Halioglobus japonicus: one gene and its partner. The protein of the gene in region 1 interacts with the protein of each later gene in a pairwise test. Links are inferred from orthologs where the notes say so. Each region holds a gene or a part of one and is shown on either strand. Other genes may lie near its edges. The genes, in order: recA and dprA.

Evidence for each region.
Region 2: the proteins of recA (region 1) and dprA interact in binary tests that used the Bacillus subtilis proteins (3 or more experiments, as listed by UniProt). The link is inferred for Halioglobus japonicus from one-to-one orthologs.

What each region holds. Positions count from the first base shown.
Region 1 is NZ_CP019450.1:3,464,504-3,475,444, forward strand. The notes cover bases 4,793-7,789. They hold recA (recombinase RecA), read right to left. Parts: upstream 6,815-7,789; coding sequence 5,771-6,814; downstream 4,793-5,770. Other genes in these bases: BST95_RS16320 (TonB-dependent receptor), read right to left, coding at 4,793-5,392; BST95_RS16330 (hypothetical protein), read right to left, coding at 7,132-7,581; BST95_RS16335 (MFS transporter), read left to right, coding at 7,772-7,789. Outside these bases: BST95_RS16305 (GNAT family N-acetyltransferase), read right to left, coding at 1-277; BST95_RS16310 (hypothetical protein), read left to right, coding at 448-1,704; BST95_RS16315 (NAD-dependent epimerase/dehydratase family protein), read left to right, coding at 2,044-2,940; more of BST95_RS16320, read right to left, coding at 3,041-4,792; more of BST95_RS16335, read left to right, coding at 7,790-8,983; BST95_RS16340 (FAD-dependent oxidoreductase), read right to left, coding at 8,996-10,852. UniProt on the Bacillus subtilis protein: Multifunctional protein involved in homologous recombination, DNA repair and competence.
Region 2 is NZ_CP019450.1:563,979-574,683, reverse strand. The notes cover bases 1-2,761. They hold dprA (DNA-processing protein DprA), read left to right. Parts: upstream 1-808; coding sequence 809-1,714; downstream 1,715-2,761. Other genes in these bases: hemF (oxygen-dependent coproporphyrinogen oxidase), read left to right, coding at 2,412-2,761; BST95_RS02765 (LysM peptidoglycan-binding domain-containing protein), read left to right, coding at 1-721. Also shown: more of hemF, read left to right, coding at 2,762-3,329; aroE (shikimate dehydrogenase), read left to right, coding at 3,513-4,157; BST95_RS02740 (gamma carbonic anhydrase family protein), read right to left, coding at 4,154-4,714; BST95_RS02735 (YheV family putative zinc ribbon protein), read left to right, coding at 4,792-5,046; BST95_RS02730 (hypothetical protein), read right to left, coding at 5,043-5,675; BST95_RS02725 (MATE family efflux transporter), read right to left, coding at 5,742-7,073; coxB (cytochrome c oxidase subunit II), read left to right, coding at 7,415-8,560; ctaD (cytochrome c oxidase subunit I), read left to right, coding at 8,576-10,150; BST95_RS02710 (cytochrome c oxidase assembly protein), read left to right, coding at 10,165-10,705. UniProt on the Bacillus subtilis protein: Protein that helps load RecA onto ssDNA during transformation. Binds cooperatively to circular ssDNA, is able to bridge different segments of DNA. Favors the loading of RecA onto SsbA- or SsbB-coated ssDNA and formation of RecA-DNA filaments.

The DNA of each region.
Region 1 (10,941 bases):
GGCGCGCATGCCACAATTGATCGCCCAGGCCGCGACCGCGATGCGCGGGTCGCACGATAAAGAAGCCCATAAATCCATAAGCGCCACCATAGGAGGTAATAGCACCGCCCCCTATGACCTCATTATCAATCTCAGCGGCGACGAAGGCGTCAGCATCGTTCGCCCAGAAAATGTCGGCGTCTTGCAAGCCGGGATTCCAGCCTTCCAGTGCGGCCCACTCCACCAGTGTATCCACTCCCGCTCTTGCCATTGGCCTGACCGTCAACGATTCGGACATAGTGGAACTCCTTCAACATTGTGTGCGCGAGATTCAGTGTGGAACATGTTCAAGTGAGTTGCAATTTGGCGGCCTCCCCGGCCCACAAAAACTCACCAGCACCTCTGTCACATCGCTGCCGCTGCCTTTATATTGGGGGTTTTGCAAAACGTGTTTAAGGATAATTCGCAGTGACCGTAGAACTTTCGAAACTCCCCACCAATACACCCATTATCGTGGGGGCCGGGCAAAGCGTTGAACGCGACGCGGGCAGCACGTCACACGTCGGCATGGCTGCCCGGGCTGCCGCCATGGCCGTCAAGGATACCGGCGCGCAGGGCATTGCAGACAGTATCGACACCATTGCCATGATTCGGCTGTTCTCGGATATTGCACCTGCGTGGCAGGCCAACCTGGGACGCAGTAATAACCCGCCCGAATCCATTGCCAGGGCCATTGGCGCCAAGCCCCGCCACCGCATCTACTCACAGGCCGGCGGCAACGAGCCACAGGCACTGCTGATGGAATTTTTCGCCGACATATCCCGGGGCGACAGGGACATGGTGCTGCTGGCAGGCGCCGAGGCCTTGCGCAACCAACGCAAGGCCGAAAAGCAGGGCCTTGCGCTCGACTGGGCTGAAGATTACGACGAGCCTCTGGAAGACCGTGGTATTGGGAATATTTTCCCGGACCCACAAGAACTGGCCAATGGCATGATCATGCCGCTGCACTACTACACCCTTATAGAACAGGCCCGGCGCACCGCCATGGGGCAGGATCGCCAGGGCTACCTGGCGGAATCTGCCAGGCTCATGGCGTCCTTCAGTGAGATCGCCTCCCACAACCCTTACTCCCAGTGGCCTGGGGCACAGTCTGCCGACGACATTCTCCAGGCAGACCTGCTTACTCATCTCTACACCAAGCGGATGATTGCCCAGGACAGCGTGAATCAAGGCGCTGCGCTACTGCTTACCAGTGTGGGCAAGGCACGCGAGCTCGGCATTCCCGAGGACAATTGGATATTTATGCACGGGGCCGCGGAAGGAACGGATGTCGACGTGAGCGTACGCCCGACACTGGGTGGCTCTGTGGTAGCGGGTCATGTTCTCGATACTGCACTGGCTATGGCTGGCCGCTCACATAACAGCATCGACATGTTCGACATTTACAGTTGCTTCCCCTGTGCTGTCACTGCTATCAGCGACCACCTGCACTTGCCCGCAGACGGCTCCCTGCCTCTCACGCTTACCGGCGGCCTGCCCTTCTTTGGTGGCCCGGCAACAACTACAGCATGCACGGGCTGGCAGAAACCGTCTGGCAACTGCGCAAAGCGCCCGGGAAGTTTGCCTTGGTGCATGCCAATGGTGGCTTTCTTACCAAACATGCCACGGGCATATTTTCCGGTACTGCCAGTACGGTCGACTGGTCGGCAGCGAACACGAAGATAGGTTCTGAGTTTGCGCCCAAATGTGAACGCGCCACCCAACCCGACTCAGGCATTGTCGTCAGTTACTCCATCAACTTTCGCGGCGGCGCAGCCACGGATGTTACCGCGCTGGCAGAGACGCCATCAGGACAGCGCTTCGTATGCAGCAGCGCGCCCACCGACCAGGTGACAGTGCAACAGTCACTGAACGAGGAACTGGTTGGGAAAAGCATCAGCGTTCAGCCGGGAGAGCAGGATCACAGCCTGCACTACACCCTGAGCACGTGACCGTAGCGCAAGGTGAAACACAATAGCAGCTGACAATACACCTTCAATACGATTACGACCGGAGCGGGACATCATGAACATTCTCATCGTTGGCGGTACCGGCCTGACGGGGGCAACCACCGCCCGACACCTCAGCACCAAGGGCCACCAGATCACATTGATGTCGCGCTCAGCACCGTCCAACCCGGCGCTGGCTGAGTTTGCACATATTTGCGCTGACTATATCGACAGCAAGATAGACGTAGAATCGCTGCGTGGTTTCGACGCGCTGATCTTCGCAGCGGGTGCCGATATCCGTATGCTGCCCGAAGGTGAAGATCCCGCCGCCTTCTTCCATCGAGCCAATACGGAGGCTATTCCACGTTTCTTCAATTGCGCCAAGCATGCCGGTATCAAGCGAGCTGCCTACCTTGGCACTTACTACCCACAAGTAACCCCTGAGAAAATCGAAAGCGATAGCTACGTACAATCGCGCTATCGCGCAGACAAAGCCATTCGCGAAATGTCTGATGACGACTTTTCTGTATGCTCGGTCAATCCGCCCTTCATCATCGGTACGTTTCCAGGTGTTGTAGACGCACACCTTGCAGCAATGACCCAGTATGCCGCTGGATTGATCGAAGGCCTGACGCCGATTTCCCCGGACGGTGGGGTATTTCACATCACTGCACAGTCACTGGCAGAGGCACTGGAAGGAGCTCTACTGCGTGGAGTAGCCGGCAAGGCCTACCTGGTGGGGGATGAGTACTGGAGCTGGCAAGAATACATTGAAGCGTTCTGCCGCGAGGCTGGGAATGCCCAAACACTGGCTGTGAGCCGGGATGAGCACCCGCTACTGCCAGATATGATTATGTACGCGGGCCGCAATGCGGAGGTCAGGTATACGCCTGAAAATGCGCCTCTCGACTACTCAACTGGCAGTATTGCAGCTGCGATCGAAGCAGTAGTGGAAACGTATTTACCCAGGTAGCTGTAGCAGTTGGGAACAAGCTCGAAATGATGGCAACTCGGGCCTTTTTTAAGGCAAAAAAAACGGGGCACAGGGCCCCGTTTCTCAGCATCGCTATAGCTTAGAAGTTATAGCGGAATTTGACCGCTACATTGCTAGGCGCTTCGTAGAAAGCGTAGTAAGCCGTCGCTGCACCGCCGGTGAGGGTGGTAGACAGAGGCGCCTGGTTGCCGAAGGTCATGATCTCTTCGTCAGTCAGGTTCTCAGCAATCAAGGCCAAAGACCAAGTTCCATCAAGATCCTCGACCACGATGCGGCCGTTCAGCTTGACGAAAGAGTCCTGCTTCAGGTTGGGGTCCAGTGTGGGCGAGACGAAGTAGTCGTCGCTGTATGCCAGATCCAGACCGAAGGTCAGGCCGATGTTGTTGGTGATTTCAATATCGTAAGCACCGCCGAGGTTTGCAGTCAGCTCGGGAGCATACTCACGAGTGTCACCGGTGCGGTCACACAGGCCAGTTTCGGGGTTATCGGGTGTTTCACCGTAGTAACACTGGGAGATATCGAAGTTGTCGAATTCAAAGTCGAGATAACCCACCGCGCCGGTGAGATACAGCGAGTCGGTTGCCTGCCAGCGACCTTCCATTTCAATACCCTGAGTCGTGGCCGAACTTGCGTTGGTCACGTTGAAGCCCAGAACGCCGTCGAACTGGCTGGTTTGCAGATCGCTATACTCTGTGTAGTAGACAGCAACGTTCAGCTCGGCAGCGCCGTCTGCAAGGCTCATCTTGGCGCCAGCTTCATAACTCTCGGCAAACTCTTCTTCAAACTCAAAGTTGGTGTTCAGATTAGAACGCGCATCAAAGCCGCCGGCCTTAAAGCCTTCGGTGTAAGAAGCGTACAGCATGGTGTCGTTAGAGATGTCCCACTGGACATTCACAGCCGGAGTAAACTTTGACTCGCTCCGGGATGCAGCCAGGTTATGGCCCTCACCGTTGCCGGAGAACTGTTCGGAATCAATACCGAAACCAGCAAAGTAAACCAGAGGTGCAAAAGAGGTTCCATCAACGATGGGGAACGTTGTTTGATCGAACGGTCCGGTTTGGCCCTGCAGATCCACAACGTTCAAGTTCCGGGTACCTTCCTTATCTTCGTCGCTGTAGCGACCGCCAAGCGTCAAGCGAAGCGTATCGCTAATGTTCCAGGTGAACTGACCGAAGACTGACCATTGCTCACTAGACATGGTGTAGAGGCGAGTGTTGCCCGTACCGATGACCGGCGCAGCGGCTGGTACAGCGGCTGCCAAGATGCTGTTAGCGTCAATCGCGAGAAGCTCATCGTTATCTATATCATAGTCTGAGTAGTATGCACCCAGGATATAATCGATCGTGTTGCCCGTGGACGACGCGAAACGAAACTCCTGACTGAACTGCTCGTAATTCTCGTTGCCCGCGGTTTCAATAATCACTGCGCTTGTAAAGTCACAGTCACAGTTCTGGAAGTAGTCGTACTCGAGCGAGCTTGTCACCGAGGTCAGGGTGTGTTCGCCGATATCCCAGTCAATCGTCAGGGTGATGTTATCTACTTCAGTCTCGTCGGAGTCACCGTTGGACTGACGTTTAAAGTCCTGCTTGTCATCCAGAATCACCGCGCCGCCAGTGGCGGCCAGCAGGGCATCGGCATAGGTGGGCGGTCCACCTACGGGATTAATAATTTCGAGGAAACGACCTTCTGTGGTGAAGTCGGCGTTTTCAATCTTCAGATTAAACGAAAGATTGTCGGTTGCATCCCACTGAATGTTGGCTCGTATGATCTCGTGATCCAACTGGGACTCAGTCTGGTCCAGGAAGGTGTTGTCATAGTAACCATCCTCGTCGCGCTTCAAACCTGCCAGACGAATGGCAAATGTGTCGCCGATGGGGATGTTGACCGCACCCTGAACTTCATAGCCTTCCTGGTCGAAGTTATAAGACGCTTCAGCGAAGCCTTCTACAACATCGGTGGCAGCGCGGTTGGTCACGGCGCTGATCGCACCCGCGATAGCGTTTTTACCGAATAGGATAGGCTGCGGGCCGCGCAGGACTTCCACGCGGTTAACATCGAGGTAAGGCACGCGGGCCAACTGCGGACGGCCGTAGAATACGTCATCGACATACATACCAACCGATTGCTCAAACGCCGGGTTGATACCGGAGCTAATGCCGCGAATGGTCACGTTGGTGCCCAGACCGGTCTGGTTCATGCTCAGGTTGGGGACCCAGTCGGCCAGGTCGTTCAGGTTGGTGATACCACCATTGGAGATCTGTTCGCCACCGACCACATTCACCGAGATAGGTACGTCGGACAGGCTCTCAGAACGCTTCTGGGCAGTCACAATCACTTCTTCGAGCATGCCTTGCGCCATGACGTTTCCTGTCAGGGCCAGGGCGGGCACTGCTGCGATACTTGCGGCGAGTAAATTTTTGCGAAACTTCATTATATTACCTCTGCTTTGTTATGCATTTTTTACGGGGCTAACTACGGCAACACGGAGAAACCGGATTAGTTGTCCCTACTGCGACTGCGACAACCATAGCCCATCCCAGAGACTAAATCTATCCCTCAAGGCTGCACGTAACCCACTGATTTGTCAGATGAATAGTCAATATTCACCAATATTCACAATAAACTTTCAAAAAAGAACCAGTCCGCCAGTAGATACGCCATTCAATGCACTGACTTCGGATAGTGTCACGACTGGCACAGCGAACTATTTTTTGGGGAGAGGGGGAATAAAAAAGGCGCCGGGGCCGAGAGTGGGATTCGTGGAGCCCCGGCGCCTTGTGGGAACAATCAGCAGATCAGGTGAGCGGGATTACTCCTGCTCGGTACCCTCCTCGGCAGTCTCCTGTTCTGCCGCTTCGGGCTTACCTGTGTTCAGGGTTTGGGCGCGGATAGCGGACTCAATCTCGTTCGCCACCGCGGGGTTGTCTTCCAGGAACTTGGAAGCATTGGCCTTACCCTGACCAATCTTGTCGCCTTTGTAGGAGTACCAGGCGCCTGATTTATCCACCAGGTTGAGCTTTACACCCCAGTCGATGACTTCACCCATGTGGTAAATACCCTTGCCGTACATGATCTGGAACTCGGCCTGCTTAAAGGGCGGCGATACCTTGTTTTTCACCACCTTCACCCGGGTTTCGTTACCGACCACCTCGTCGCCGTCTTTCACTGCGCCAATGCGGCGGATGTCCAGACGTACAGAAGAGTAGAACTTCAGGGCGTTACCACCGGTGGTGGTTTCGGGGGAGCCGAACATCACACCGATCTTCATGCGAATCTGGTTAATAAAGATCACCAGGCAGTTGGTCTGCTTGATACTGGCGGTGAGCTTGCGCATGGCCTGGCTCAGCAGACGCGCCTGCAGGCCCACGTGGGAATCACCCATCTCACCTTCAATTTCAGCCTTGGGCGTCAGCGCCGCCACCGAGTCGACGACGAGTACATCCACTGCACCGGAGCGTACCAGCATCTCGGCCACTTCCAGGGCCTGCTCACCGGTATCCGGCTGGGACATGATCAGGTCGTCCATTTGCACGCCCAGTTTCTCGGCGTACACCGGATCCAGCGCGTGCTCGGCGTCGATAAACGCCGCGGTGCCGCCGGCCTTCTGGGCCTCGGCGATCACCTGCAGGGTGAGTGTGGTTTTACCGGAAGATTCCGGGCCATAAATTTCACAGATACGGCCCTTGGGCAGGCCGCCAATGCCGAGCGCGACATCCAGGCCCAGTGAGCCTGTGGAGATGGCGGGAATAGCCTCTCGCTCCTGCTCGCCCATGCGCATAACGGTACCCTTACCAAACTGGCGCTCAATCTGGGCCAGCGCTGCATCGAGTGCTTTTTCCTTATTTGCATCCATTGTTGTGCTCCCTTTACTCTTTTTAACCACTTTTTTCATGACATCCCACGTATTCAACAAAACAACTTACTTTCGAGCTCTGCCATCAGCGTCGTTACCCACATAACGTCATACAGCAAAACTACTGTATATATACTCAGTGCTTTGAAATTGAATTGCAACCCCCTCAGGCCACTAATTTCGGCCGGGGGAAATCACATGTCGCCATTTCAGGCAGGTAGGTAAACGCGGCTCAGGTGTCACCGGCAATGGATGAAGTGAATACCGTCACCCCCGGGGCTTTCAGGGCCTCGCAGAGCTCATAGGATTCGCTGATATCATGCAGGTCGATCAGGAGTATTGCCCCTCCTTCCCCGGCTGGGCCCGCCCAGCATACGCACATGCTGCCACGACAACAGTCCGTGCACTGTGAGAATGATCACTGCGGTAATCAACACCCCCAGCCCGACACTCATCTGCCCTTCGCTCAGTACGCCGTTGATCTCCAGAACATGCAGCACCAGCATACCCACCAACATCAGGCCAAACGCCATCAGCGTAAACTTGAGCTGGCGCCGCTGCAGCACCCGCCCGCTGGGGCCGTGATCAAACTTGCTGCCCTGGGTGATCAGGCAGGCCTGGTCGGGTGTGAGCACGCTCATACGGGCGTGGTCGAGGTTGAACTGCCGACCAAGCGCGGTGCGAGCCGCCCGCGCGGTATCGGTGTCGGGAAAGGTTGCCACCACCCGGGTGTGAAGTTCTTCTTCGAGCAGTGTGCCGTGGGTCATTGCCTCACCTCACTCTCGCCTATATTCGCCCGGCAGCACCGGGAGCCTCTGTACAGTATAGCCCCCGGACAGAACATGAACGCAGCCCGGGCATAGGATAGAGCTCCTGTCCTATACGCCCACTAGACGCTCGCCCAACGCGACTCTAGACTCGTCACCAAACACCATAACAACACAGGGGATAACGTACGTGGCTGACACTGGCTCAACGGCCCACACGCGCACCATTTTCGACGACTGGCGCTCCATCGCCGTGGCCATTTACATGGCGCTGGCAGGCTACACGGTCATGGTAGGAATTCCGGTGATCAGCACCGCCTGGGTGGAGTTACTCGGCTTCACCGAAGTACAGGTCGGCAGGATTGCCGGCGCCGATCTGGGCGGCTTTTCCCTCGGCGCGGTGCTCATGGCACCGCTGGTGGCCCGGGTCAACCGCCGGCTGCTGGTGCTCGGTGCCGCCGTGGTGGTGATTGCCGGCAATGCGTTGTGCACGGTGATGACCAGCTATGAGGAGACCCTGTGGCTGCGCGCCATTGCCGGGGCCGGCAGCGGGGCATTCACCGCCATTGCGGTGGCCACGCTGGCAGGCACCGCCAAACCCGCGCGCGCATTCAACCTGCTGTTGTTCGCCTTCGCCTTCTCCCAGGGCGGCGAGTTATGGCTGCTGCCGCAGCTGACGATGAACCAGATCTACCTGTTTTTCATCGGCACTTATGTGGTCGGCCTGCTGCTGTTGCCCTGGCTGCCACCACGCCCGGTGGAAAAACGCCTGCAACTGGAGACCTATATCGACGACGATGGCCAGCCACTACACAACGCCATTGAAATTCCCCGCTCGGTGCCCTGGCTGGTGCTGGCGGCGGTACTCTTCACCTATCTCAATATCGGCGCCTACTGGACGTATATCGAACTGGCGAGCGTTGCCTCCGAGGCCGACCCCGACTGGGTGGGCCAGATGTTGGTCTACACCTCGGTGTTCTCGGTCATTGGCTGTGCCTGTGCCACCCTGATCAGCAACCGCTTCGGTCTGGCGAGGCCGCTATTGGTCACCCTGGTTGCACAGGCCATTATCGTGGCCATGCTCGCCAACGGCATCAATAACATCAACGTGATGGTGAGCATGTTTGCCTTTAATTTCTGCTGGATATTTGTCGATGTGTACCAGTCGGCCACCATCGCCAATGTCGATCACACCGGCAAGTTCGCTGCGCTGATGCCTGGCGCCCAGGGCCTGGGGCAGATCATTGGCCCGAACATGGCCGCGTCGCTTCTCGCCGCCAATACGGGCTATGGCAGCGTGTTCATCATGTGTGCCATCGCGTCACTGATTGCCTTCGCCATCTACCTGTTTATGTACGTGCGGCTGCGCCGGGCCATCCCGGCGCTGGCCGACGCATCATAACGACATCATTGTTCAGGCCGGCAGCTCACCCACGGCCCGGTAGGCCTGGTCGATGGCTGTATGGGTATAGGCCTCAGCACCGGCATCGGTATTGGCAATGGTGATATTGCCAAAGGGCTGACGCGCAATTTCGTGGGGCGCCTGCCCGGGTGCAAAGTCGTCATCCCACAAATCCATGTACTCGTAGGCATAGCCATGGGGCCAGCGATTAACGGTAATCGCCAGAATATCCTCGGTCACATCAAAGCCCGCTGGCCCTAGCAGGCCATCGAGTACCGTACGCACCTCTCGCTCGTAATCGGCAAATTCCAACTCTAGCATGCGCTGCCGGGAGCCTCGTAATTGTGCCTTGAGATCGTAGGCGTCATCAGGCGGCGACAGTGTACCCGAGAAGCCTAATACCACCGGCTCATCCTCGGCGGCGCCCTGGGTATAGCCGCCGGTATCGATACCGCGCCACACATACATATCGCCATGCATACGCCCGGGGCAGCGCGCCCCCTCAATACCGAGTTTTTCCAGCGGTTTACTTGAGCGAATCAACACATTGGTCATCAGCATGGGAATTTTCACCTGATACTTAAGCGCTTCTTGCTGGGCTTCCGAAAGCGCCGGGACCAGATATGGAATCATGCTGTGGTACGTCGCCATCACACAGTGCCTGGCCTGGACGCGCAATGCTTCACCGCGCTTAACGTAAGTCACGGCCACGCCATCATCCTGATTCTGCACATTGGTGACCATGGCATTCAGGCGCAACCGCACAGGCGTTTCAGCACGATCCAACTTCGCATAGTCAAACCTGGCCATGGCGACATTCTCTGCGGTTGCCTGCGGGCTCACCTCTGGAATCAGCCGCTGTACCATCAGGCGGGCAATACTGGCGTTGCCGTCAGGAAACATGGCCACCGGGTATTGAAATGCTTCGCGGTTGAAGTCCCAGCCAACCATATTCCTGCCAGGCGCACCGGTGTCCATAGCTTCCGCCGCAGAAAGGGCCCGCAGTTCCACCCCCCAGGAGCTGTGCATGGTCGTGTCGAAAATACGCGTCACCTCCGGGCTAATGCCGCAATGCTTCTGCAGAAACTCCGGGTAACTGATGCTCTGCAGGAATGCGTAGCGAGCCTCGTCATCCAGGTCCGGCAAAACGTTGGTGCGCTCCGTGTAGAGGCGGCGCAAATCGGCCCTGGCTTCATCACCGAGCGGCAATTCGTCGATACAGTCCAGTGAATCTCCCAGCGCCCAGCCCTCTAGGGTGTAGTTGGTAACAAGTTTGTTTTCGCCGAACGTCGCCTCATCAAACCAGGCCGCATCGCCATTCTGAGGGTGGTCGCCGTAGGCGAAAGTGCGTTCGCGCAGCAGTGCCTGCATGTCGATGCCCAGGCTTTCGATCATGCCGCGGGCAACCTCGCTGTAACTCCAGTGCTCCATATTCTGGGTGCCACCCAGCGCCAGGCGCATAGGCCCACCCTGATGAAACTCGTTGCGCCGGGCATGGCCGCCAAAATCGTCATTGTTGTCCAACACCAGAATTCGCGCCTTGTCGCCAAAGCGCTGCCGATAGTAAAGCGCAGCTGCCAGTCCAGAGATGCCGGCGCCCACCACGATGAGGTCATAGCGTTCCTCCAGCGTTTTGGCGGCACCCATACGCGCCCCATCACGCAACGCGTGGGCAAGTTCAAACGATCCGGGTGCCGAGCCGCGCATCCCGGTCAGGGTAGGTGGATAATCGCTATCGGTTGCCTGGCCGGCAAACGCCAGCGTTGAACCGCCGAGCGACGCACCCGCGGCGAGCATGCTTACCCCCTGAACGAAATCGCGCCGGGTAATCGGTCGATGCATACCTAATTGGCTGTCTGTTTTTTTCACCACTCGCTCCTGCAGACGACAAGGCCTTATGATTGCGCGTTGACCGTACGCGTACCTCCTGACGTATAGGCGATGATCACGGCGCGGGC
Region 2 (10,705 bases), 2.9 Mb from region 1 along the record:
GCGGGTTTCGCCACTGGACCTGGCAATTCCCGTGATTCCGCTGGATGAAATTGGCGCTTTCCTCGCCCGCCATCGGGTTGTCAGTGCTGATGAGCTGAATCAATCTGCCTATGTCGTCTCCGGTGACCAGGGGCATTTGCTGAGCACGCCCGGCGACATCATTTATGGCCGCGGCTACTTCCCTGAAGGCGAACGCGCCTACGGAATTTATCGTGCCGGTGACACCTATCGCGACCCCTTTACCGAAGAATTGCTCGGCTATCAGGCCATGGATATTGGCGGCGCCAAGCTGCTGTCCAGCAACGACGTGCGGGTCACCGAGTTGCGCATCAATCGCGTGACCGAAGAAGTGCGCAATGGCGACCGGCTGCTGCCGCTGGAAGAAAAGGTGCTGGACGCTACGTTCCAGCCGCGCGCACCGGAAGTCGAGATCAAAGATGGTTACATGGTCGCTGTGGACGGTGGCGTCACCCAGATTGGCACTACCGACATCGTGGTGTTGAACAAGGGTGAGCGCGACGGCCTTGAAGTCGGCCACGTACTGGCGATTTACCAGACCGGCGAACTGGTATTCGATAAAGTCGCCCAGGAAAATGTCCGTCTGCCCGATTCCCGGGCGGGATTGGCGATGGTGTTTGAGGTATTTGACAAGGCCAGCTATGCCATTGTCCTCAAATCCAATCGCGTGCTGAAGGTTCTGGACAAGGTCAAGAACCCCTGAGGCAATGATTCGGGCGGCAGGAGGCCGCTCCCGGGGAGCAGCCCTCCCCCGCCATAAACCAACCGACATTACGTCAAGGACGATGTTGTGAACGTTGAAGATCCTCTGCGTGCCGCACTTCATGCGGTTCACGCTCACGTGTTGTCCATTGCCGACGACAACTATCCGCCCCTGTTGCGCGAAATTCCTGACCCGCCGCCGCTCCTCTATGTGCGCGGTGATCCGGCCGTGCTGCGGGTGCCGTTCCTGGCGGTAGTGGGTGCCCGCAATGCCACGGTCACCGGCCTCAAGCTGGCGGCGAGCATTGCCAGCGCTGCGGTGGGCGCAGGCATGCATATTTGCAGTGGCCTGGCCTGCGGCATCGACGGGGCTGCCCATCAGGGCGCGCTGGATGGCGGGGGAAAAACCGTGGCGGTAATGGGGTCGGGCATTGACCGAATCTACCCTGCCCGGCATCGCGCCCTGGCCGATGAGATCCTCGCAGCGGGCTGTCTGGTCAGCGAATATCCGCCCGGGGTCGCCCCACGACGGGAGAACTTTCCGCGCCGCAATCGCATCATTAGTGGCATGAGCCTGGGGACACTGGTGGTGGAAGCCGCCCTGCCCAGCGGCTCGCTGATTACCGCCCAAACGGCGGTTGAACAGGGGCGCGAGGTTTTTGCACTGCCCTGGTCGCCCGCCCATAGTGGTGGCGCTGGCTGCCTGAAGCTATTGCGTGACGGGGCCAAAATGGTCACCCGGGTAGACGACATACTGGAGGAGTTGGGCGCCATGCATGGGCTGCAGCTGGATTTGCTCGCAGACCGGGCTCCACCCGCCGCTGCTCAGTCCTGGTTGTTGCGCTACCTTGGCTGTGAGTCGGTGAATCTGGATGACCTGGTGACGGCCAGCGGCTATCCGGTGGCGGAGGTGGTGGCAGAACTGTCCCGGCTGGAGCTTTGCGGCGCCATTAGCCGTGCTGGTGGCGGATTTGTCCGCGGAGCGCCCGACTGACCCCTTGCCAAGCGACGGCGTGTTGGTTAGTTTCGCGGGGTTCCCACCAGATGCAAAGGCCCACCCGTGAGCAAGCCCCTATCCAAGCCTGAGCTGGCATCTGCCCTGAATGCGCTGCAGTCCGGGGCCGTCATTGCCTGTCCGACCGAAGCGGTCTGGGGGCTTTCAGCGGACCCTGGATCAGAGCCTGCGGTGCAGCAGATTCTCGACCTCAAGCAACGTCCCGTGGAAAAGGGCCTGATACTGGTGGCCGCCGCGGAGGCTCAGCTGGAGTTCCTGCTGAGTGATCTGGCCCCCGAGCAGCGCGCTCTGCTACACGCTTCATGGCCGGGGCCCAATACCTGGCTGGTGCCCCATGGGGCCGGGTGCCGAGCTGGGTCTGCGGTAGCCACGCAACCGTGGCAGTCCGGGTGAGTGATCACCCGGGCGTAGCCCAGCTCTGCGATGCCTTTAGCGGGCCGCTGGTGTCCACATCTGCCAATCCCGCGGGGGCTGATCCAGCCATGAACGCTGGACAGGTCCGCGCCTACTTTGGCGACAGCGCAGTGCACATTGTGCCGGGTGAGCTGGGCGGCAGCGGCCGGCCCAGCCAGATCCGCGACCTGGCGGGCAATATTATCCGCGCCTGATTGCCTATTGTTCGCCGGTCGCCCTGCGTATAATGCAGCACCGCAACACCGGGCAAGGAAAGCACCCCATGCAAGTAGAACAGGTCAAGGCCTACCTTCTCTCCCTTCAGGCATCCATTTGCTCCGCGCTCGCTGAGGAAGACGGCGCTGCGGACTTCATTGTCGATGAATGGGAGCGGCCCGAAGGCGGCGGTGGTCGCAGCAGGGTCCTCAGCGATGGGGCCGTGTTTGAAAAAGCGGGGGTGAACTTTTCGCATGTTATGGGAGCCGAGCTACCGGCGTCTGCCAGTGCCTCCAGGCCTGAGCTGGCTGGTCGCAGTTACCAGGCGATGGGCGTGTCGCTGGTCATACATCCGCGCAATCCCTACGTACCCACATCCCATGCCAATGTGCGCATGTTTGTGGCCGAGAAGGATGGCGAGGAGCCCGTATGGTGGTTTGGCGGCGGCTATGATCTCACACCTTACTACGGCAATGTCGACGACTGCATAGCCTGGCACCAGGTGGCCGCCGATGCCTGCGCACCCTTTGGTGAGGATGTGTATCCACGCTTTAAAAAATGGTGTGACGAGTATTTTTACCTCAAGCACCGGCGCGAACCGCGGGGCGTTGGCGGGCTGTTTTACGACGACCTCAACGAGTGGGACTTCGACACCAGCTTTGCGTTTATGCGCGCCATCGGCGATTCCTTTGTGCCAGCCTACCGGCCTATCGTAGGCCGACGCAAAGATACCCCTTATGGTGAGCGCGAGCGCGAGTTCCAGCTGTACCGCCGCGGCCGCTATGTCGAGTTTAATCTGGTCTTTGATCGCGGGACCTTATTCGGCCTGCAGTCAGACGGGCGTACGGAAGCTATCCTGATGTCACTGCCACCGCTGGTTCGCTGGGAGTACGATTACCGGCCCGAACCGGGTAGCCCTGAAGCAGAGCTCACGGAGTTTTATCTGCAGGATCGCGACTGGTTGGGGGATGTTGCCCATGGCTGATATGGATAAATACGCCGTATTCGGCAACCCCATCAAACAGAGTAAGTCACCGGCGATCCATACGGCCTTTGCTGGCCAGTGTGATCACCGCCTTCAGTACCGCGCCGTGCGAGTAGAAGAGGACGATTTCGAGCGCGCAACCCGGGCCTTCTTCAGCGAAGGTGGCCGGGCCTGAACGTCACCGTGCCCTTCAAGCAGGAAGCCTTTGCGCTCGCTGACCGGCTCAGCGACCGTGCGCGCCGTGCCGGTGCCGTCAACACCCTGTCGGTCGCTGAGGATGGCGCGATCGAGGGCGACAATACCGATGGTGTCGGTATTGTGCGCGACATGGTCGCCAATCTCGGGTGGATGGTTCAGGGCATGCGTGTCCTCATTATCGGTGCCGGCGGTGCGGTGCGTGGTGTGTTGGCGCCGCTGATGCGAGAGCGCCCCAAGTCATTGCTGGTGGTCAATCGAACGGCTGCCAGGGCGACCCAGCTTGCAGAGGAATTCAGTGATCTGGGCGCGATTGAAGGGGGTGGATACGATCTGATTGATGAGCGTCAGTTTGATCTGGTCATTAACGCCAGCAGTGCCGGCCTGTCCGGCGAGGCGCCCGATCTCCCCGCTGGCCTGCTCACAGAACACAGCTGCTGTTACGACATGGTGTACGGCAATGAACCTACCCCGTTTATGCGCTGGGCGGCGCACCACGCGGCCTGGGCAGTGGCGGATGGTTTGGGAATGTTGGTTGAGCAGGCGGCTGAGTCGTTTTACATCTGGCGCCGCGTGCGGCCTGAGACCCAGTCGGTGATTTCCGAATTGCGTCTGGCGATGGAGGCTGCCTAGCCTCGCTCCAACTCGTCAATGTGCTCGTCTTTAAGCTTGACGTAGTTATTGGCGCTGTAACTGAAATAGGTCATTTCTTTCTCGCTCAGGGCGCGCATTTCCCGGGCCGGGCTGCCTGCATACAGATAGCCTGACCTGAGGGTCTTGCCGGGAGTCACCAGCGCGCCAGCGGCGATCACTACGTCGTCCTCAACGATTGCACCATCCATGACGGTGGCACCCATGCCGACCAGCACCCGGTTGCCAATTGTGCAGCCGTGCAGTGTTGCATTGTGCCCAATGGTGACTTCTTCACCGATTAATAGCGGCCAGCCGTCCGGGTTATAGGGGCCGGCGTGGGTAATGTGTAGCACGCAGCCATCCTGAACACTTGTGCGGGCACCAATGCGAATGCGATGCATGTCGCCGCGTATCGCCACCTGGGGCCAGACTGATACATCGTCGCCCAGTACCACGTCGCCGAGGACGACCGCCGATGGGTCGATCAGTACGCGCTCGCCCACCGTAGGTGTCATGTCCTTGAAAGTACGCAGGCTTGTCGCGGTGTAATGTTGCATGGAGGGTCTCGCTGGGTCGGTGGGCTGCTACAATAGCCAGCCCCGGCCTCATTGGCCAGCATCAGAGAGCACGCATTATGTCATCCGATCATACCCGTCGACGTTTTATTGCCGGAGCGGTCTGCCCCCGCTGTGGAGCGATGGACAAAATCGTGGTCGACATGGACAGTAACCAGCGTGAATGTGTGGCCTGCGATTTCAGCGAGGCCCGCCCCGAGGCACCGCCCTCCCCGTCGGAACTGCCCACGCGCGTCAGCCGGGCTGCGGCGCGACGCGTGGAGACTCCCGCGCAGGTGGTAACCCTGGTAGATCCCGCCAAAACAGACGATTAACCGGCCAGGCGCAGGCGTATTTGCTGGGGTGAACCGGTCAGCGTCTCGCTGCTGGCTATCGGCGGTGTTGGTGCGTCCGTGCCGGGTAGCGCCTTGACCTTTTCCCAGACATGCTCCCGCTCCAGCAGTTGCGCGGCGGCGTATTGCACCAGCTGCTCCAGGCGCGTGGCGAACTCGTCTCCGAGCAGGTGGTGGACGATGAGGTTGGCTTCGGTCATGTCCAGGGGCAGCAGCGGCCGCTGTACGTGGCGGAAATGGTGATCATTCACCTCTTCCAGCAGTCGGTGCGCCAGGAAGGCTTCGTCGAGCAGCGCCTCCAGCCCGCCAGCCTGCGGTAGTTCCTCTGGCGGGCTCAGGAAGTAGTCCTCGGCAATGTGCAGAAAGGGCGCCGCGTAATCGAAAAAGCCAAATTGCTTACTCACCGCGGTCACCAGGCTCAGGCAGCCTGGCACACTCTCCACGTAATCGATAACAAAGGCGAGCAACGCCTCGGCCGGTTCTTCGGTCGGGAGCTCTAGTTTGGCGTGCAAGTCCGGAAGGCGCCGTTCCAGTGTGTGGCGCAAGTCATGAGTGCGCGATTCATGGTCCAGCGCACGGTTGATGCTCTCCCGGATATCGGTTGTGCTCATGTCGCCGTCCGATAAGGATCATCTGCCTGCGGTAACAGCAAAGGCTAGTACAAGCTGGGGGATTTGCTAATGTACGGCGGCCTGCCAGGCCTGTCGCTGTGACACCTGGCGATAGCAGGCATACAGCGTAATGCCCCGCGCCAGGTTGAAGGCGGCGAAGGACAGCCACAGGCCGTGGTTGCCCCAGCCGGTGGTCAGGTACCACAGCGGCAGGTAGACACCCAGGGTCGAGATCAGCATGGTGGTCATCATGTGGCGGGTCTGGGCGCTGCCAATAAATACCCCGTCCAACAGATAGCTGGGCGCCGCCAGCAGCGGCAGGACCACCAGCCAGGGGTAATATTGGCCTATGAGTTCTTTTACGGAATCAAGGCTGGTCAGCGCATTCAGCAGGGGAGCCTCAAACAGCACCAGGGCGACACTGACAGTGCCCGCCGACACCGCGGTCCAGAGCGTGCAGCGCGCCACAACCCGGTAGAAACCGGGCAGGTCGCCCGCCCCCAGGCGATTGCCGGTGAGCCCCTCGGCAGCATAGGCGAAGCCGTCCATCCCGTAGGCGCCAATCAGCAGCAGTTGGATCATCAGGGTGTTGGCGGCCAGGGTATCGGTGCCAAAGTTTTCGCCGGCGGCAGTGAAGAACGCGAAACTGAACAGCAGGCAAATGGTTCGGACGAACAGGTAGCGGTTACTGCTCAAAATTAGGCTGTAAGCGCTCACAATCTTCATATCTCTCATAACAGCTTGAGTATTCAGCTGGTGCCGATGTCGCCACACCGTATACAGGGCAAGGGTACAACCCAGGTATTCGGCGATTACGGTCGCCATTGCGGCCCCATCGCTGTTGAGCCCAAGCCCCATAACGAACAGGAAATCCAGGGCGATATTGGTAAGGTTGGTGGCGACCACAATAAGTAGCGGCCAGCGGGTATCCTGACGGCCAATGCACCAGCCCACCACGGTATAGGTCAGAAGTACCGCTGGTGCGCTGAGGATACGAATGTTCATGTAGCTATCGGTCAGAGGCGCCAGCTCAGGCGCGGGCGCCATCATGCCCATGCCCAGTGCAAGTAACGGGGCATGGAACAGCAGTACCCCTGCTGCTATCACCAGTGCGATGGCGCTGGAACGAAAAAGTACCAAAAAGGAATCATGATGGTTGCCGGCGCCCTCTGCCAGAGCCACGGGGCCGGTGGTGCCCATGCGCAGAAACGAGAAGCCCCAGTACAGGAAGGACAGGATCGCCGCGCCAACCGCAACGGCCCCCAGATATTGGCTGTTGTCCAGGTGACCTAGAATCGCTGAATCCACCAATCCCAACAGCGGAATGGAAATATTCGAAAGAATGGCCGGCCAGGCGATATCCCAGATTTTGCGATCCAGCGTCCGGTGTGACGTCATATCTGGTTAAACCTGCCTCAAGTTTTGGCCGCTATGCCTTTGATTTGTGGAAGTTTGCCGCTCTGGGCGGCCAGGAAAGCCTTGGGATTTGGCGACCAATATGGTTATACTCTGAGCGTTTCTGTCCTGCGTCTAATTGTCGCACCATGGGCAGAACGAAGTCAGCTGGTAATTCCGTACCCTGTCTTTGCATCGGGCAACCTCCCCAAGGTTTGCCTGGAGGCGACGTCGTTTGTGCTTAAAACGGCCCGCGAGGTGGTAGGCAATGCGAGGGGCTATTAACAAAAGCCAGTTGATGGGAAGTACTTATAAATAGATAAACTACAATGGAGACACGGGAAATGTGTTGTATCGCGAAGCGGCTGTTCAGGCTCGCGCTTGGTCCTGTGCTTGTGTTGTTTAGCTCCGCTGTCCTTGCGGCTCACGGCGACATGAATGAAGTCAACATGTCACCGGGTGTCACTGATGTGGGCGCGCAGATCTACAACCTGCATATGATCATCCTCGGTATCTGTACAATCATCGGTATCGGGGTGTTCGGGGTAATGTTTTATTCCATCTACGCCCACCGCAAATCCAGGGGCCACGAACCGGCCACCTTCCACGAGAGCACCAAGGTAGAGATCGCGTGGACCGTGATTCCGTTCTTTATCCTCATTGGTATGGCGTTCCCGGCAACGTCAACGCTGCTCGAAATCTATGACAACGATGAAGCTGAAATGGACGTCATCGTCACGGGCTACCAGTGGAAGTGGAAATACGAATACCTGAATGAAGAGGGCGAGAACGTCAGCTTCTTCTCCAACCTTCGCACCAGCCAGGGCGAGATCTACAACAGCGAAGACAAAGGCCAGCACTACCTCCTGGAAGTGGATGAGCCGCTGGTGTTGCCCACCGATACCAAGGTGCGTTTCCTGGTAACTGCCAACGACGTGATCCACTCCTGGTGGGTTCCTGAGCTTGCAGTGAAGCGCGATGCGATCCCCGGCTTTATCAACGAAGCATGGACCAAGACCTCTGTTGAAGGTGTTTACCGCGGCCAGTGTGCTGAGCTGTGTGGTAAAGACCACGGCTTTATGCCGATTGTGGTCAATGTGGTGAGCAAAGAAGAATACGCCGAGTGGCTCGGTGGCAAGCAGACCGAAGCGGCCCAGATCAAAGAGCTGATGGCCAAGACCTTTACGCTCGATGAGCTGATGGAGCAAGGCAAAGCGGTTTATGATCGCAACTGTCTGGCGTGCCACGGTGCTGCCGGTGAAGGCGGCGTGGGTACGGCGATTGCCGGCAGCCCCATTGCCACCGGTGAACTGGGTGGCCACCTCGATGTGGGCATTAACGGCGTGCCCGGCACCGCGATGCAGGCCTTTGGCCCGCAGCTGAACGATGTCGATATGGCCGCTGTTATCACTTACCAGCGCAACGCATTCGGCAACAATATGGGCGACATGGTTCAGCCCATTGATGTCTTTAACCACAAGAAAGGCTAAGCGGAGGATTTAGCGATGGGAGATCATCATCACGGCCCCGCCAAGGGCATTTCTCGGTGGCTCTTTACCACCAACCATAAAGACATTGGAACCATGTACCTGTGGTTCTCGTTCGCCATGTTCCTGCTTGGCGGCTTTTTTGCCATGGTTATTCGTGCCGAGCTGTTCCAGCCCGGCATGCAGCTGGTAGATCCGGCATTTTTTAACCAGATGACCACCATGCACGGTCTGGTCATGGTATTCGGGGCGATTATGCCCTCCTTCGTTGGCCTGGCTAACTGGATGATCCCGATGATGATCGGGGCGCCGGACATGGCTCTGCCACGGATGAATAACTGGAGTTTCTGGATCCTGCCACCCGCATTCCTGCTGCTGGCATCGACTCTGTTCATGGAAGGCGGCGCGCCCGCTTTCGGTTGGACGTTCTACGCTCCGCTGTCGACCACTTACGCGCCGCCGTCAGTGACTATCTTCATTTTCTCAGTCCACGTACTGGGTCTGTCGTCCATTATGGGCTCGATCAACATCATCGCCACGGTGATGAACATGCGCGCGCCCGGTATGACCTACATGAAGATGCCGCTATTCGTCTGGACCTGGTTGATCACCGCCTTCCTGCTGGTGGCGGTAATGCCGGTACTGGCCGGTGCGGTCACCATGATGTTGATGGATATCCACTTTGGCACCAGCTTCTTCTCGGCTGCCGGCGGCGGTGACCCGGTACTGTTCCAGCACGTGTTCTGGTTCTTCGGTCACCCTGAGGTATACATCATTATCCTGCCGGCATTCGGTGTGGTTTCGCAGATTATCCCTGCGTTCTCCCGCAAGCCGCTGTTCGGTTATGACTCCATGGTGTACGCCACAGCGTCGATTGCGTTCCTGTCCTTCATCGTATGGGCGCACCACATGTATACCGTGGGTATGCCAATCGCAGGCGAGCTGTTCTTCATGTACGCCACCATGCTGATTGCGGTACCGACGGGTGTGAAGGTCTTTAACTGGATCTCCACCATGTGGCGCGGTGCACTGACCTTTGAAACCCCGATGCTGTTCTCCATCGGCTTCCTGGTACTGTTCACCATTGGTGGCTTTACCGGACTGATGTTGTCTATTGCACCGGCGGACTTCCAGTACCACGATTCCTACTTCGTGGTCGCCCACTTCCATTATGTAATGGTTGCGGGTGCGGTATTCTCCATGACCGCTGCGGTGTACTACTGGCTGCCCAAGTGGTGCGGCAAGATGTACAACGAAACCATGGGTAAGACCCACTTCTGGATTTCCTTCATCGGCTTTAACCTGACCTTCTTCCCGCAGCACTTTGTGGGTCTGGCAGGTATGCCGCGTCGTATTCCGGACTACGCTCTGCAGTTTGCTGACTTCAACATGATGTCTTCCATTGGTGCCTTTATTTACGGTGCCTCGCAGATCCTGTTCCTGTACAACGTGATCGCTACTATTGTCTCCGGCAAGCCCACCTCTGAAGAGAAGGTATGGGACGGTGCGGAAGGCCTGGAGTGGACTGTGCCCACACCTGCGCCCTACCACACGTTCGAGACACCTCCCAAGATCGAAGCGTCTGCGCACTGATTGGTGGGAGTTAAGTGATCAAGGTAAGCGCCAATCCTGCCATCGATACCGTCATCAAGCTGGTGGCGGTAGCGGTGGCCATGTTTGCGTTTGTCTTTGTGGTGATGGTGCCGCTCTACGACGCGCTGTGTGATGCCCTAGGCATTAACGGCAAGACGTCCGCCCAGGCGTACACTTCGGTGGTTGCCGAGGTTGACGAGAGCCGCACCGTGACAATCCAGTTCATGGCGACCAATAACGAGGGCATGCCCTGGGAATTTGGTCCTGACGTGAACGCGATGAAGGTGCATCCTGGTGCTGTGAACGACACGGTGTTTCACGCCCGCAACCCGCTCTCTGAAGCCATGGTTGCCCAAGCGGTTCCCAGTGTCTCGCCGGCCCGTGCGGCCGAGTACTTTCACAAAACAGAGTGTTTCTGCTTTAACCAGCAGCCTCTGAACGGTGATACCGCGACTGAAATGCCACTGCAGTTCATTGTCGATCAGGATTTGCCGCGGGATATCCGCACTATCACCCTGTCGTACACAATATTTGATGTAACTGATATGGCGGGCG